Regions from separate parts of the Streptomyces sp. NPDC058469 genome, predicted to be linked through region 1. Evidence: riboswitches for the same ligand, from Rfam matches in the RefSeq annotation. Region 1 holds a riboswitch; the other holds the start of a gene.
What was found. Region 1 has a riboswitch for S-adenosylmethionine ahead of thrC (threonine synthase). Riboswitches for the same ligand answer to the same signal wherever they lie in the genome.

Region 2: another riboswitch for S-adenosylmethionine. It lies ahead of ACFWP5_RS27750 (aminotransferase class V-fold PLP-dependent enzyme); the one in region 1 lies ahead of thrC (threonine synthase).

What each region holds. Positions count from the first base shown of each region.
Region 1 is NZ_JBHXME010000241.1:358-7,906, forward strand. Features, by position in the region: gene ACFWP5_RS49195 (NADH:flavin oxidoreductase) at 1-889, opposite strand, end outside; gene groL (chaperonin GroEL) at 1,153-2,781, opposite strand; gene ACFWP5_RS49205 (cold-shock protein) at 3,166-3,372, opposite strand; gene ACFWP5_RS49210 (MoaD/ThiS family protein) at 3,804-4,079, opposite strand; gene thrC (threonine synthase) at 4,200-5,516, opposite strand; SAM riboswitch class I at 5,532-5,678, opposite strand; gene ACFWP5_RS49220 (glucosyl-3-phosphoglycerate synthase) at 5,869-6,813, shown strand; gene ACFWP5_RS49225 (trehalose-6-phosphate synthase) at 6,919-7,549, shown strand, end outside.
Region 2 is NZ_JBHXME010000073.1:3,672-11,220, reverse strand. Features, by position in the region: gene ACFWP5_RS27775 (heme-copper oxidase subunit III) at 1-52, shown strand, start outside; gene ACFWP5_RS27770 (c-type cytochrome) at 133-942, shown strand; gene ACFWP5_RS27765 (Rieske 2Fe-2S domain-containing protein) at 939-1,994, shown strand; gene ACFWP5_RS27760 (cytochrome bc complex cytochrome b subunit) at 1,991-3,631, shown strand; gene trpD (anthranilate phosphoribosyltransferase) at 3,766-4,830, shown strand; SAM riboswitch class IV at 4,908-5,024, shown strand; gene ACFWP5_RS27750 (aminotransferase class V-fold PLP-dependent enzyme) at 5,190-6,566, shown strand; gene ACFWP5_RS27745 (Lrp/AsnC family transcriptional regulator) at 6,738-7,019, opposite strand; gene ACFWP5_RS27740 (rhomboid family intramembrane serine protease) at 7,016-7,549, opposite strand, start outside.

The DNA.
Region 1 (7,549 bases):
TGCCGGTGAGCTTCTTGGTCCAGCCCGCGAGGTTGAGGTCGGAACCGGCGTCCTCGAACTCGGGGAGCCAGTAGCGGCGGGTGGACGCGTGGAAGACGTCCACACCGGCCGCCGCGAGCGGAGTCAGGATCGCCTCCAGCTCCTCCGGGGTCTCGGCGAGACGGGCGCCGTAGACGTCCTGCTTCCACTGCGAGTAACGGAAGATGATCGGGAACTCCGGCGAGACCGTCTCGCGTACGGCGGCCACGATCTCCGCCGCGAACTTCGTACGGGCGACCGCGTCACCGCCGTAGGCGTCCGTACGACGGTTGGTGCCCGCCCACAGGAACTGGTCGAGGAGGTAGCCGTGCGCGCCGTGCAGCTCGACGCCATCGAAGCCGATCCGCTCAGCGGCGGCAGCCGCCTCGGCGAAGGCGCCGATGACGTCGTCCAGGTCCCGCTGCGTCATGGCCGTACCGGTGACCTCGTCGCTGCCGATGCGCAGCCCGGAGGGGCCGACCGCGGGGGCGTCCGCGAACGGGGGCTGGCCCTGCTCGCGGACCATGCCGATGTGCCACAGCTGCGGCACGATCGTGCCGCCGGCCGCGTGCACGCCCTCGGCCACCTTCGCCCAGCCCGCGAGCTGCTCCGCGCCGTGGAAACGCGGGATGTCGTCACTCTGCCCGGCCGAGTCGTGACCGACGTAGGTGCCCTCGGTGACGATGAGACCGACACCTGCGGCGGCGCGGCGGGCGTAGTACGACACCACGTCCTCACCGGGAATGCCGCCCGGCGAGAACTGCCGGGTCATCGGCGCCATCACGATCCGGTTCGGGACGGTCAGGCCGTTGAGGGTGATCGGACGGCCGAGGATTTCGGCCGCTCGGGAGGCGGGGGCGGTCGTAGACACGTGTGGGGGCTCCTCGGGATTACCGGGTGTCAGGCACAAGGCGCCAGACGTCAGGTACCAGGTGGTATGTGCGTATGCATCGATCATGCGTCAACAACAACCCCCCGGCCAAGCCCCTCATTCCAACCGTCCCGCACCTCGGCCTGTGATCCCGGACACCTGTGACCCCGACCACCCGTGACCCGGACACGCCCGAGGGCGGTACCTCCTGTCGGAACAGGAAGTACCGCCCTCGGTAAGACCGTTGATCAACCAGAGGTCGATCAGAAGTCCATGTCACCGCCCGGCATGCCGCCACCGGCACCCGCGCCGGCACCGGCCTTCTCGGGCTTGTCTGCGATGACGGCCTCGGTGGTGAGGAACAGCGCGGCGATGGACGCGGCGTTCTGCAGGGCAGAGCGCGTGACCTTCGCCGGGTCGATGATGCCCTCGGCGATCATGTCCACGTACTCACCGGTCGCGGCGTTGAGGCCGTGACCGATGGGCAGGTTGCGGACCTTCTCGACGACGACTCCGCCTTCGAGGCCACCGTTGACGGCGATCTGCTTCAGCGGGGCCTCAAGGGCCAGCTTCACGATCGCGGCACCGGTCGCCTCGTCACCTTCGAGCTCAAGCTTCTCGAAGACGTGGCCCGCCTGGATGAGCGCGACGCCGCCACCGGCGACGATGCCCTCCTCGACGGCCGCCTTCGCGTTGCGAACGGCGTCCTCGATGCGGTGCTTGCGCTCCTTGAGCTCGACCTCGGTGGCCGCGCCCGCCTTGATGACGGCGACGCCGCCGGCGAGCTTGGCGAGGCGCTCCTGGAGCTTCTCGCGGTCGTAGTCCGAGTCGCTGTTCTCGATCTCGGCGCGGATCTGGTTGACGCGACCGGCAACCTGGTCCGCCGAGCCCGAGCCGTCGACGATCGTCGTCTCGTCCTTGGTGATGACGACCTTGCGGGCGCGGCCGAGGAGATCCACGGTCGCGTTCTCCAGCTTGAGGCCGACCTCCTCGGAGATGACCTCGCCGCCCGTGAGGATGGCGATGTCGCCGAGCATGGCCTTGCGACGGTCACCGAAGCCCGGAGCCTTGACGGCGACGGACTTGAAGGTGCCGCGGATCTTGTTGACGACCAGCGTGGACAGGGCCTCGCCCTCAACGTCCTCGGCGATGATCAGCAGCGGCTTGCCCGACTGCATGACCTTCTCCAGGAGCGGGAGCAGGTCCTTGACGTTGGCGATCTTCGAGTTGGCGATCAGGATGTAGGGGTCGTCGAGGACGGCCTCCATACGCTCCATGTCGGTGGCGAAGTACGCCGAGATGTAGCCCTTGTCGAAGCGCATACCCTCGGTGAGCTCAAGCTCAAGACCGAAGGTCTGGGACTCCTCGACGGTGATGACGCCTTCCTTGCCGACCTTGTCCATCGCCTCGGCGATGAGCTCGCCGATCTGGGTGTCGGCGGCGGAGATGGAGGCCGTAGAAGCGATCTGCTCCTTGGTCTCCACGTCCTTGGCCTGCTCCAGCAGGGCACCGGAGACGGCCTCGACGGCCTTCTCGATACCGCGCTTGAGGGCCATCGGGTTGGCGCCCGCGGCTACGTTGCGCAGACCCTCCTTGACGAGGGCCTGGGCCAGGACGGTCGCGGTGGTCGTACCGTCACCGGCGACGTCGTCCGTCTTCTTGGCGACTTCCTTGACCAGCTCGGCGCCGATCTTCTCGTACGGGTCCTCGAGCTCGATCTCCTTGGCGATGGAAACACCATCGTTGGTGATCGTGGGGGCGCCCCACTTCTTCTCGAGGACGACGTTGCGGCCCTTGGGGCCAAGGGTGACCTTGACGGCGTCGGCGAGCTGGTTCATCCCGCGCTCGAGACCGCGCCGTGCCTCCTCGTCGAACGCGATGATCTTGGCCATGTGAAGTGGTCCTCCCGGACTGGGGTGGATTGCTCCGGACCGCGCTGGCGCCCGCGACGGACGGCCTGCCTGCCCCGTGGTTCCTTGCACCACCTGGCCTGCGGGCCTCACCGACCCGGTCCTTCGTTATCACTCTCACCTTCAGAGTGCTAACGCCAATGATTAGCACTCGGCATGGTCGAGTGCAAGCGGCTCCCGCGTTCTGGGCCCCTCCTTCACGGGGCGCGCGAGGTGCGCGCGGGGCCTGCGTGACGGACGCGCGAGGCACGCTCCGGGCACGCTCCGGGCATGACGAAGGGCCCGTACCCCAGGAGGTGACCCCCCAGGAGTACGAGCCCTTCGGTGAGGAACGAAGAACGTCGCTGCTGTTCGTCGGCGCGTGCTTCAGCTGGTCGCGAGCCGGACCATGTCCGCCTGCGGCCCCTTCTGACCCTGCGAGATCTCGAAATCGACCCGCTGACCCTCTTCCAGGGTGCGGTAGCCGTCCATCTGAATCGCGCTGTAGTGGACGAAAACATCCGCACCACCGTCGACCGCGATGAAGCCGTACCCCTTCTCCGCGTTGAACCATTTGACGGTGCCCTGAGCCATGCCTAACTCCCCTATTACTGGCCCTTGCACGGACCCGCACTTCGCGGATCCGGGTCAGACCTCACCCCCCACAGGATTGGGGGCGTGCGCCGGAACGCGTCGACCGCGGCCGAATGTATCCGTCCAACTGCCGTCTGCAACAGGTCAATCCGACGAGAATTCCGGGCAGGACCGGTCGGGAATTTACGGAGAATTCGTCCGACTTCAGGGCAAGTCGGGCCCGATAAAGGGAACATAACGCGCAAAAAGTCTGCACACTTTGGCTACTTCTCATCGCACGCGGAGCGGGTACTCATATGCGTCCGGCATGCGGAGTGGAGCGCGTTCCCCAACTGTACCCCGCTCAACCCTACAGAATTGCCCCCTCCGCTTCTCTCACGGAGGGGGCAATTCGATGAACTCTTGGTAATCGGCGTTACCGAGGGTAATTATCAGCCGCCGGCGACGGCCGGAATGATCGAGACGCCGGCCCCCTCCGGAGTGGCCGTCTCCAGCCCCTGCTCGAACCGCACGTCGTCATCGTTGACGTACACGTTGACGAACCGCCGCAGCTTGCCCTGATCGTCCAGGACGCGGGCGGAGATGCCCGTGTGGTTCTTCTCCAGGTCCGTGATGACCTCGGCGAGGGTGGCACCTTCGGCGGAGACCTCGGCCTTACCGCCGGTGTAGGTGCGAAGGATGGTGGGGATGCGGACAGAAACGCTCATGCTCAAGACCTCCGGTCAGGTACGGCTTCTGGCTTTCAGGGGCGCGGGGCTGTGTCGACGTGCTGCTACCGCCGCGCGGGCGCGACCAACCCCCACGGGCCCGCAGACAAAGAACGACGCTTACGACGCGAGCCCAGCTTCCCTGAACGACTCGAGGTTCGGCCGGATCGTCGCGGTGAGCCCCGTGCCGGCAACCGCGTCCAGCGTCTTCAGACCGTCACCGGTGTTCAACACGACAGTGGTCAGCGTCGGATCCAGCAACCCGTTCTCGATCAGCTTCTTCGCCACACCGACGGTCACCCCACCGGCGGTCTCCGCGAAGATCCCCTCGGTCCGGGCCAGCAACTTGATCGCGTCGACAACCTGCTCGTCGTTGACGTCCTCAACAGCCCCACCGGTACGCCGGGCGATGTCCAGCACGTAAGGGCCGTCCGCCGGGTTCCCGATCGCCAGCGACTTGGCGATCGTGTTCGGCTTCTGCGGACGTACGACGTCATGCCCGGCCTTGTAGGCGACGGACACCGGCGAACATCCTTCCGCCTGCGCCCCGAAGATCTTGTACGGCTTGTCCTCGACGAGCCCGAGCTTGATCAGCTCCTGCAGACCCTTGTCGATCTTCGTGAGCTGCGACCCGGAGGCGATGGGAACCACGAGCTGGTCGGGGAGCTGCCAGCCCAGCTGCTCGCAGATCTCGTACGCGAGGGTCTTGGAGCCCTCCGCGTAGTACGGCCGCAGGTTGACGTTGACGAAGCCCCAGCCCTCGCCGGCCGGGTCGCCGATCAGCTCGGAGCAGAAGCGGTTCACGTCGTCGTAGTTGCCCTCGATGCCGACGAGCTCGCCGCCGTAGATCGCGGCCATGACGATCTTGCCCTGCTCCAGGTCGTGCGGGATGAACACGCAGGAGCGGAAGCCGGCCCGCGCGGCGGCGGCACCGACGGCGCCCGCGAGGTTGCCGGTGGAGGAGCAGGAGAGGGTCGTGAAGTTGAAGGCGCGGGCGGCCTCGATGGCCTGGGCCACGACGCGGTCCTTGAAGGAGTGCGTCGGGTTGCCGGAGTCGTCCTTGACGAACAACTTGCCCGCGTCGACGCCCAGTTCGCGGGCGAGGTTGTCGGCCTGGACGAGCTTGGTCCAGCCGGGGTTGATGTTCGGCTTGTCGGCCACGTCGGCGGGGACGGGCAGCAGGGGCGCGTACCGCCAGATGTTCGCGGGGCCCGCTTCGATGCGCTTGCGGAGCTCTTCGGTGTCGTAGGCCGAGAAGTCGTAGGCGATCTCCAGCGGGCCGAAACACTCCTCGCAGGCGAAGACCGGACCGAGCGGGACGCGGTGGCCGCACTCGCGGCAGGACAGCGCGGCGGCGGGGCCGAGATCGACGGCGTTCGCGGAGTTCGTGTCCGTGTTCGCGGGGTTCGTGGTGCTTGCGACAGTCTGCGCAGCCATGGAGGCGAGGCCCTTTCCTCATCTTCCTCACGACGCATCTCGCCGTGAGACGGATTTGGCACCTTCCCGAGCCGGGAGCCTCGCCACATCAACGTGACAAGACCGGCTGGAGGGTTGCCGGGGCTTCAACGGGCCGTATCCCTCTGCCCCTCTGGATGAGCGGTGTTCAGTTGTGTATGCGGTTGTGTCACTTGCGTGAGCGTCGACAACCCCCGACATGCGATGGTCATCAGCGTTGTTCAAAACTGTAACCGAAGGCCAGGACAGTTGAGTGAGCCGTCCGAACCGCGAGACGGATCACACACACTCCGTGATCACTGCTCGCCGAGAGAACGCAGAGGAGCCGCGCAACGTGCTGAAGGAAGTCGAGCGCTGGCTGAGCACCCGCTCCTGGTCCATGACCGATCGCCCGCTCCACAAGATTCTGGCCGCCAAGCAGCGCACGGGCCAGTCGGTCAGTGTCGTGCTGCCCGCGCTCAACGAGGAAGCGACGGTCGGCGACATCGTCGCGATCATCCGTCACGACCTCATGCAGCAGGTCCCGCTCGTCGACGAGATCGTCGTCGTCGACTCCGGGTCCACCGACCGCACCTCCGAGGTGGCCGCCGCGGCGGGCGCCCGGGTCGTGCACCGTGACGACATCCTGCCCCGCATCCCCGCCGTGCCCGGCAAGGGCGAGGTGCTGTGGCGCTCGCTGCTCGTGACGAGCGGTGACATCGTCTGCTTCATCGACGCGGACCTGAAGGAGTTCTCCTCCGACTTCGTCACCGGGATCGTGGGCCCGCTGCTCACCGACCCCGGCGTCGACCTCGTCAAGGCGATGTACGACCGCCCGCTCGGCGGCGCGGCGGGCCAGGGCGGCCGGGTCACCGAGCTGATGGCGCGCCCGCTGCTGAACATGCACTGGCCGCAGCTGGCCGGTTTCGTGCAGCCGCTCGGCGGCGAGTACGCGGCCCGCCGCTCACTGCTCGAACAACTGCCGTTCCCCGTCGGCTACGGCGTCGAGCTGGGCATGCTCGTCGACGCGCTGCACCTGGTGGGCCTGAACGCCCTCGCCCAGGTCGACGTCGGCGTGCGCAAGCACCGGCACCAGGACGGGCAGGCGCTGGGTCGCATGGCCGCGCAGATCTACCGCACGGCTCAGCTGAGGCTGGCCCGCGGTCACCTCATCCGGCCGTCCCTGACCCAGTTCGAACGGGGTCCGGACGGCTTCGAGCCGCGCACGTACTCCGTGGACACGGAGGAACGGCCGCCGATGGCGGACATCACCGAGTACCAGTCCCGCAAGGTGGCATAACCGCACAGTCATAGACGGTCACGGACGGTCGTATACGGACTCATACGGTCCGCAGACGGCCGTCCGTACGTTTGAGCGTTTCCGGGCCGGGCTAGGTTGTGGCGTATGGCTTCCACGGCTTCTACGGCTTCCCCCTCCCCTCGCGGTGCCGCTCAGGTGCTCGTCGCGTCCAATCGCGGCCCGGTCTCGTACGAGGTGGGCGACGACGGTTCGCTGCGCGCCAAGCGCGGCGGCGGCGGGCTGGTGTCCGGGCTGTCGGCGATCGGCCCGGACGCGGGTGCGCTGTGGGTGTGCTCGGCGCTGTCCGACGGCGACCGCGAGGCCGTACGGCGCGGGGTCGGCGAGGACGGCGTACGGATGCTGGACATCCCGGCCGATGTACACGCCGACGCGTACAACGGCATCGCCAACTCCGTGCTGTGGTTCGTCCACCACATGCTGTACCAGACCCCGCTGGAGCCGGTCTTCGACGCGGAGTTCCGGCGCCAGTGGGCGTCGTACGAGACGTACAACCGGGCGTTCGCGGAGGCGCTGGCACAGGAGGCGGCGGAGGGCGCGGTCGCGATCGTGCAGGACTACCACCTGTGCCTGGTGCCGGGGATGCTGCGGGAGTTGAGGCCGGATCTGCGGATCGGCCACTTCTCGCACACGCCGTGGGCACCGGCGGACTACTTCCGGATGCTGCCGGACGACATCCGGGAGCAGCTGCTGACGGGCATGCTCGGCGCGGACCGGC
Region 2 (7,549 bases), on a different contig from region 1:
CGTCGATGTCGTCTGGATCGGCCTCTTCGCCACGATCTACTTGATCAAGTAGTCGGGCCCGATCCCGCGCGCAGCCAAGAAGCGCACATTCCAGAAGCATCGACGCAGAAGATCCTGACACCGGGGTAATCCGTGAAAAAGCTCTCCACCCGACGACGCCATCCGCTGGCGGCGGTCGTCGTCCTACTCCTCGCGCTGGCGGCAACTGGGGGGCTGTACGCCGCGTTCGCGCCCGCGAGCAAGGCGCAGGCCGACGAGTCCGCCCAGTCCCTCGCCATCGACGAGGGCAAGAAGCTGTTCGCCGTCGGCTGCGCAAGCTGCCACGGCACCGGCGGTCAGGGCACCTCCGACGGTCCGAGCCTTGTGGGCGTCGGCGCCGCGGCGGTCGACTTCCAGGTCGGCACCGGCCGTATGCCGGCGCAGCAGCCGGGTGCTCAGATCCCGGCCAAGAAGGTCATCTACTCTCAGGCCGAGATCGACCAGCTCGCGGCGTACATCGCCTCGCTGGGCGCCGGTCCGGTCATCCCGACGAAGAACGAGTACGGGCCGGCGGGTTCGGACATCGCCAAGGGCGGCGAGCTGTTCCGCACCAACTGTGCCCAGTGCCACAACTTCACCGGCAAGGGCGGCGCGCTGACGCACGGCAAGTTCGCGCCGAGCCTCGAGGGTGTCTCCCCGAAGCACATCTACGAGGCCATGCAGACCGGCCCGCAGAACATGCCTTCCTTCCCCGACACCACGCTGTCGTCGAAGAACAAGAAGGACATCATCGCGTACCTCGACGCGGTCAACGGCGACAACACCGAGAGCCCCGGCGGGCTTGAGCTGGGCGGTCTCGGTCCGGTCAGTGAGGGTCTCTTCGCCTGGATCTTCGGTCTGGGCGCGCTGATCGCGGTAGCCGTCTGGGTCGCCGCTCGGACCGCAAAGGCCAAGAAGTCATGAGTAGCCAAGACATTCCAGAAGAGAACCTGCCCGCTGAGCAGGACGCGCACGGCGCGGTGTCGGTCGCGGACGAGAACGACCCGTTCGCCGACCCGGGACTGCCGCCGCACGAGCACCGTGTCCAGGACATCGACGAGCGGGCCGCCAAGCGGTCCGAGCGCGTCGTAGCCTTCCTGTTCACGCTGTCGATGCTCCTCACGGTCGCCTTCATCGCCTCGTACGTGGCGATCCCGCACGACAGGGCGATCTTCGTCTTCCCGATCGGTCACATCAACGCGCTCAACTTCGCGCTGGGTCTGACCCTCGGCGGAGCGCTCTTCACCATCGGCGCGGGCGCGGTCCACTGGGCCCGCACCCTGATGTCCGACGTGGAGATCGCCGACGAGCGGCACGCGATCGAGGCGCCCCCCGAGGTCAAGGCCAAGGTTCTGGCCGACTTCAAGGAGGGTGCCAAGGAGTCGGCGCTCGGCCGTCGCAAGCTGATCCGCAACACGATGTTCGGCGCGCTGGCCCTGTTCCCGCTCTCCGGCGTCATGCTGCTGCGCGACCTGGGCCCGCTGCCGGGGACGAAGCTCCGCCACACCCTGTGGTCCAAGGGCAAGCTGCTCGTCAACATGAACACGAACCTGCCGCTGCGTCCCTCGGACGTGGTCGTCGGCTCGCTCACCTTCGCCAAGCCCGAGGGCCTGGAGGAGACCGACGAGGAGTTCCAGACCGAGATCGCCAAGTCGGCCCTGATGATCGTCCGGCTCCAGCCGGACAACATCAAGGACAAGCGCGAGCTGGAGTGGGCGCACGAGGGCATCGTCGCCTTCTCGAAGATCTGCACCCACGTGGGCTGCCCGATCTCCCTGTACGAGCAGCAGACGCACCATGTGCTGTGCCCGTGCCACCAGTCCACCTTCGACCTCTCCGACGGTGCCCGAGTGATCTTCGGCCCGGCCGGTCACGCCCTGCCGCAGCTGCGCATCGGCGTGAGCGACGAGGGCTATCTCGAGGCGCTCGGCGACTTCGATGAGCCCGTCGGTCCTGCATTCTGGGAGCGCGGATGAGTACTACGGCGAACAACTCCGACTCGCGCTCGCGCGAGAAGGCACCGGCCGGCGAGAAGATCGCCGACTGGGCCGACGGACGGCTCGGGATCTACTCCCTCGCCAAGTCCAACATGCGCAAGATCTTCCCCGACCACTGGTCGTTCATGTTGGGTGAGGTCTGCCTCTACAGCTTCATCATCATCATCCTCACGGGTGTGTACCTGACGCTGTTCTTCCACCCGTCGATGAACGAGGTGACGTACCACGGCAGCTATGTCCCGCTCCAGGGACAGCTGATGTCGGAGGCGTTCAACTCGACCATGCACATCTCCTTCGATGTGCGCGGCGGTCTGCTGATCCGGCAGATCCACCACTGGGCGGCGCTGATCTTCCTCGCCGCCATGTTCGTGCACATGATGCGGGTGTTCTTCACGGGCGCGTTCCGCAAGCCGCGTGAGGTCAACTGGCTGTTCGGCTTCCTGCTGTTCGTCCTGGGCATGTTCACCGGCTTCACCGGTTACTCGCTCCCGGACGACCTGCTCTCCGGCACCGGTGTCCGCTTCATGGAGGGCGCGGTCCTGTCCGTGCCGATCGTCGGCACGTACCTGTCGTTCTTCCTCTTCGGCGGCGAGTTCCCGGGCGGCGACTTCGTGTCCCGCTTCTACTCGATCCACATCCTGCTGCTGCCGGGCATCATGCTCGGCCTGGTGGTCGGCCACCTGATCCTGGTCTTCTACCACAAGCACACGCAGTTCGCGGGTCCCGGAAAGACGAACAACAACGTCGTCGGCATGCCGCTGCTGCCGGTCTACATGGCCAAGGCCGGAGGATTCTTCTTCCTGGTCTTCGGTGTCATCGCGGCCGTCTCGGCGATCGCCTCGATCAACCCGATCTGGTCCATGGGTCCGTACCGTCCGGACATGGTGTCCACGGGCGCCCAGCCCGACTGGTACATGGGCTTCTCCGAGGGCCTGATCCGTGTCATGCCGGGCTGGGAGATCAACTTCTGGGGTCACACGCTCGTCCTGGGCGTGTTCATCCCGCTGGTGATCTTCCCGCTGGTCCTGGTCGCGATCGCGGTCTACCCGTTCATCGAGTCCTGGGTCACCGGCGACAAGCGCGAGCACCACATCCTGGACCGCCCGCGCAACGTCCCGACCCGCACGGCCTTCGGTGCCGCGTGGATCTCGTGGTACTTCGTCCTGCTCGTCGGTGGCGGCAACGACATCTGGGCCACGCACTTCCACCTGTCGATCAACTCGATCACCTGGTTCGTGCGCGTCGGCTTCTTCGTGGTGCCGGTGCTGGTCTTCCTCGCCACCAAGCGGGTCTGCCTCGGCCTCCAGCGCCGCGACCGGGACAAGGTGCTGCACGGCCGCGAGTCGGGCATCATCAAGCGCCTGCCGCACGGTGAGTTCGTCGAGATCCACGAGCCGCTCAGCCAGGACGCGCTGCACACGCTCACCGCGCACGAGCAGTACGTGCCGGCCGCGATCGGCGCGACGGTCGACGACAACGGCGTCGAGCGCAAGGTGAAGGGCTCCCAGAAGCTGCGCGCCAAGCTGAGCGAGGCGTACTACGGCGAGGAGTCCCAGATCCCCAAGCCCACCGTCGACGAGTACAAGGAGATCACGAGCGGCCACGGCCACCACTGATCGCTGAGGCGTCGCCACGCCACAGTCGAAGGGCCCCGTCCGAACACCGGACGGGGCCCTTCGCCGTGCCTGCGGCTGGATAGGGTGGGGCAGGTCTTTCGAACCATGTTTCTACGACACCCAGGAGCGGCCGTATGAGCGCTGTGACCCCCGCTGGAGGCGACACCGCGGCGGCCCGTTCCTGGCCCGACGTACTGAGCGCGCTGCTCGCCGGACAGGACCTCGGCACCGCCGACACGGCGTGGGCGATGGACCGCATCATGAGCGGCGAGGCCGCCGACGCCCAGATCGCGGGCTTCCTGGTGGCGCTGCGGGCCAAGGGCGAGACCGTCGAGGAGATCAACGGCCTCGTCGAGACGATGTACGCCCACGCGAAGCCGCTGCACATCCCGGGACCGGCCGTCGACATCGTCGGCACCGGCGGCGACCGGGCGAAGACGGTCAACATCTCGACGATGTCCGCCATCGTGATCGCCGGGGCCGGTGCGAAGGTCGTCAAGCACGGCAACCGTGCCTCGTCCTCGGCGAGCGGTTCCTCCGACGTGCTGGAGCGGCTCGGCATCAACCTGGAGCTGTCGCCCGAGCGGGTCGCGCAGGTGGTGGAGGAGGCCGGGATCACGTTCTGCTTCGCGGCCAGGTTCCACCCCACGATGCGGTTCGCGGGTGCGGTCCGGCGGGACCTGGGGGTGCCGACCGCGTTCAACCTGCTCGGTCCGCTGACCAACCCGGCCAAGGTCACCTCGTCGGCGGTCGGCTGCTTCGACACCCGCATGGCCGGGCTCATCGCGGGCGTACTGGCCGAGCGCGGCTCCTCCGCGCTGGTGTTCCGCGGCGACGACGGCCTCGACGAGCTGACGACCACCGCGACCTCCCGGGTGTGGATCGTCCGCGACGGCAAGGTCACCGAGGAGGCCTTCGACCCCCGGGACGTGGGCCTCCCACTGGTCCCCGTCGAGGCGCTGCGCGGTGCCGACCCCGAGTACAACGCCGACGTGGCCCGCCGTCTCCTGGACGGCGAGACGGGCCCGGTACGGGACGCCGTACTGCTGAACTCGGCGGCGGCGCTCGTGGCGCTCGAAGCCGGGGACGGGCCGCTGGTGGACCGGATCCGGGCCGGAATGGCGAAGGCTCAGGAGTCGATCGACTCGGGGGCGGCCAAGCGGACCCTGGAGCGCTGGGCGGCGGCCAGCAACGCGTAGGCACCGCACGGATGGTCGTCCCGCGATCCGGACACGGGTTGCGGGACGGCGATCACCTCACGTAAGTTTTCCGACCAGGTCATGAGTGACAGTCATGAGGCCCCGGCCGACTGTCCGGCAACCCTCCGTCCGTGGCGGGGTGCCCCGGGTGAAGACCAGGCCGTAGGCAGCGAGGTCTGCGGCAAGCGCGGGCCCCTCGAAAGACACCAGGGGTCCTGGTCATCGAGGGAGCCCTCTGTGAGCAAGCGAATGCGATAGGGCGTCGAGCCCCGCCTCCGCATACCCCCTTTTCTTCTCTTCCCGCGCTGAGCCCTGACCGCTCGCGTGGTGAAGTCGCCTGCCTCTCACGGGAGTTCGCCATGTCTGTCTCCACCGCTGTCGCCGCTACGACCATTTGTGCCCCGCTGCCCGTTCTCGGCCGGGATGTCACCGTCCCGCTCGTCACGGGCGGCGAAGTCACCTACGCGGCGCTCGACTACGCGGCCAGCGCCCCCGCCCTCCAGCGCGTCTGGGACGACGTGGCGGCCTACGCCCCGTACTACGGCAGCGTGCACCGCGGCGCCGGCTACCTCTCGCAGCTCTCCACCGACCTGTTCGAGAACGCCCGCAGGACGGTCGAGGAGTTCCTGGACTGCCGCCCCGACGACCAGCTGATCTTCACCCGCTCCACGACGGACTCCCTGAACCTGCTCGCCCAGGCCCTCCCCGCCGACTGCCAGGTCTTCGTCTTCGAGACCGAGCACCACGCGTCCCTGCTCCCCTGGAAGGACGCCCGGGTCACCTACCTCAACGCCCCGCGCACCCCGCGCCAGGCCGTCGAGACCCTGGAGCAGGCCCTCGCCGACCGCACTGTGTCCATTAAGGAGGGGCACGGCCCGGCCCTGGTCTGCGTCACCGGCGCCTCGAACGTCACCGGCGAACTGTGGCCGGTCCGCGAACTGGCCGCCGCCGCGCACGCCCACGGCGCCCGGATCGTCCTGGACGCCGCCCAACTCGCCCCGCACCACCCGGTGTCCGTGCAGGATCTCGACGTCGACTGGATCGCCTTCTCCGGCCACAAGCTCTACGCCCCCTTCGGCTCGGGCGTCCTGGCCGGCCGCTCCGACTGGCTCCAGGCGGCCGACCCCTACCTCGCCGGCGGCGGCGCCAGCCGCAAGGTCACGCGGCGCGAGGACGGGGGAGTGGACGTGGAGTGGCACGACAGCGCCGCCCGCCACGAGGCCGGCTCCCCGAACGTCATCGGCGCCTACTCCATCGCGTCGGCCTGCAAGGCGCTGACCGAGGCGGGCTTCGACACGCTGGTCGAGCGCGAGCAGCACCTGATCGAGAAGGTGCGGGCGGGCCTGGCCGAGGTCCCGGAGGTTCGCGTCCTGTCCCTCTTCGGCGACGACGCCCCGAGGGTCGGCGTGATCTCCTTCGTCGTCGACGGCTGGAACAGCTCCCACTTCGCCGCCGCCCTCTCCGCCGAGTACGGCATCGGCGTCCGCGACGGCCTCTTCTGCGCCCACCCCCTGGTCCGCACCCTCCTGGGCAGCGACCCCCAGACCCAGGGCGAGTGCGGCGCCCCCGAGGCGGCCCCGGGCGAGAAGTCCCTCAACGCCATCCGCGTCAGCTTCGGCGCGGGCACCCCGGACGAGCACGTCGAGCGCTTCGTGGGCGCGGTACGCGAACTGGTGACCAAGGGCGCCAAGTGGACGTACCACACGGAGAACGGCCGCTGCGTCCCGGCGGTGTGATCTCGACTGACGTCAGGGGCATGCCCCCAAGAGGCGCGGGGCTCTGTCCCGGCGGCCCGATGTGAACAGGCGTCAGGCCAGTCACCCCAGGGGCGCGGGGAACTGCGCGACCAGCCACGGCCGGGCGGTCAGCCGCAAACGATCCGCGCCCCACCCCACTAGGCGCTCAGCTCAAGAGTCCAGCCCAATAGCGAACGCAGCCTCAAGATCATGCTGCGAGTAAGTCCGAAACGCCACGTGCGTATCCGTCCCCTCCACCCCGGGGATCTTGCTGATCCGCCCAGGGATCACCTCGGCCAGATCCTCGTGCTGCCGCACCCGCACCATCGCGATCAAGTCATACGTACCGGTGACAGAGAAGACCTCGCTCACAGATTCGAGCGCGGCGATCGACTCGGCGATCTCCGGAATCCGGTCCACGCTGGTCTTGATGAGGACGATCGCGGTGATCACGGCTGGTTCTCTCCCTCGGGGACCGTTACTGGGGCGGGTTTCACTCTAGTGGTACGGCCGAACCGCACCCACGCGTAGCCGAAGCCCAGCGTGAAGCCCACCAGGTGGGCGAGGTACGCCACCCCCGGCCCCTGCGCGGCCTGGCCCGCCGCGAGCCACTGCAGGGCAGCCCAGAAGGGGAGGACGACCCACGCGGGGAAGCGCAGCGGCAGGAAGAAGAGGAAGGGGAGGAGACTCGTCACGCGGGCCCGGGGGAACAAGTACAGGAACGCCCCGAGGACCGCCGAGATCGCCCCGGACGCGCCGACCAGTGACTGTTCGGAGTCGGCGTTGGCCACCGCGTAGCCCAGCAGGGCCAGGTAGCCGCAGCCCAGGTAGAACAGGGTGAACTCGACACGGCCCAGCCGTTCCTCGGTCATCGCTCCGAAGACGTAGAGGAAGAGCATGTTGCCGAGGAGATGGATCCAGCTGCCGTGGATGAAGAGGGCCGTGACCGGGGTCAGGGCCTCCCTGGCGGGGCTGCCGAACAG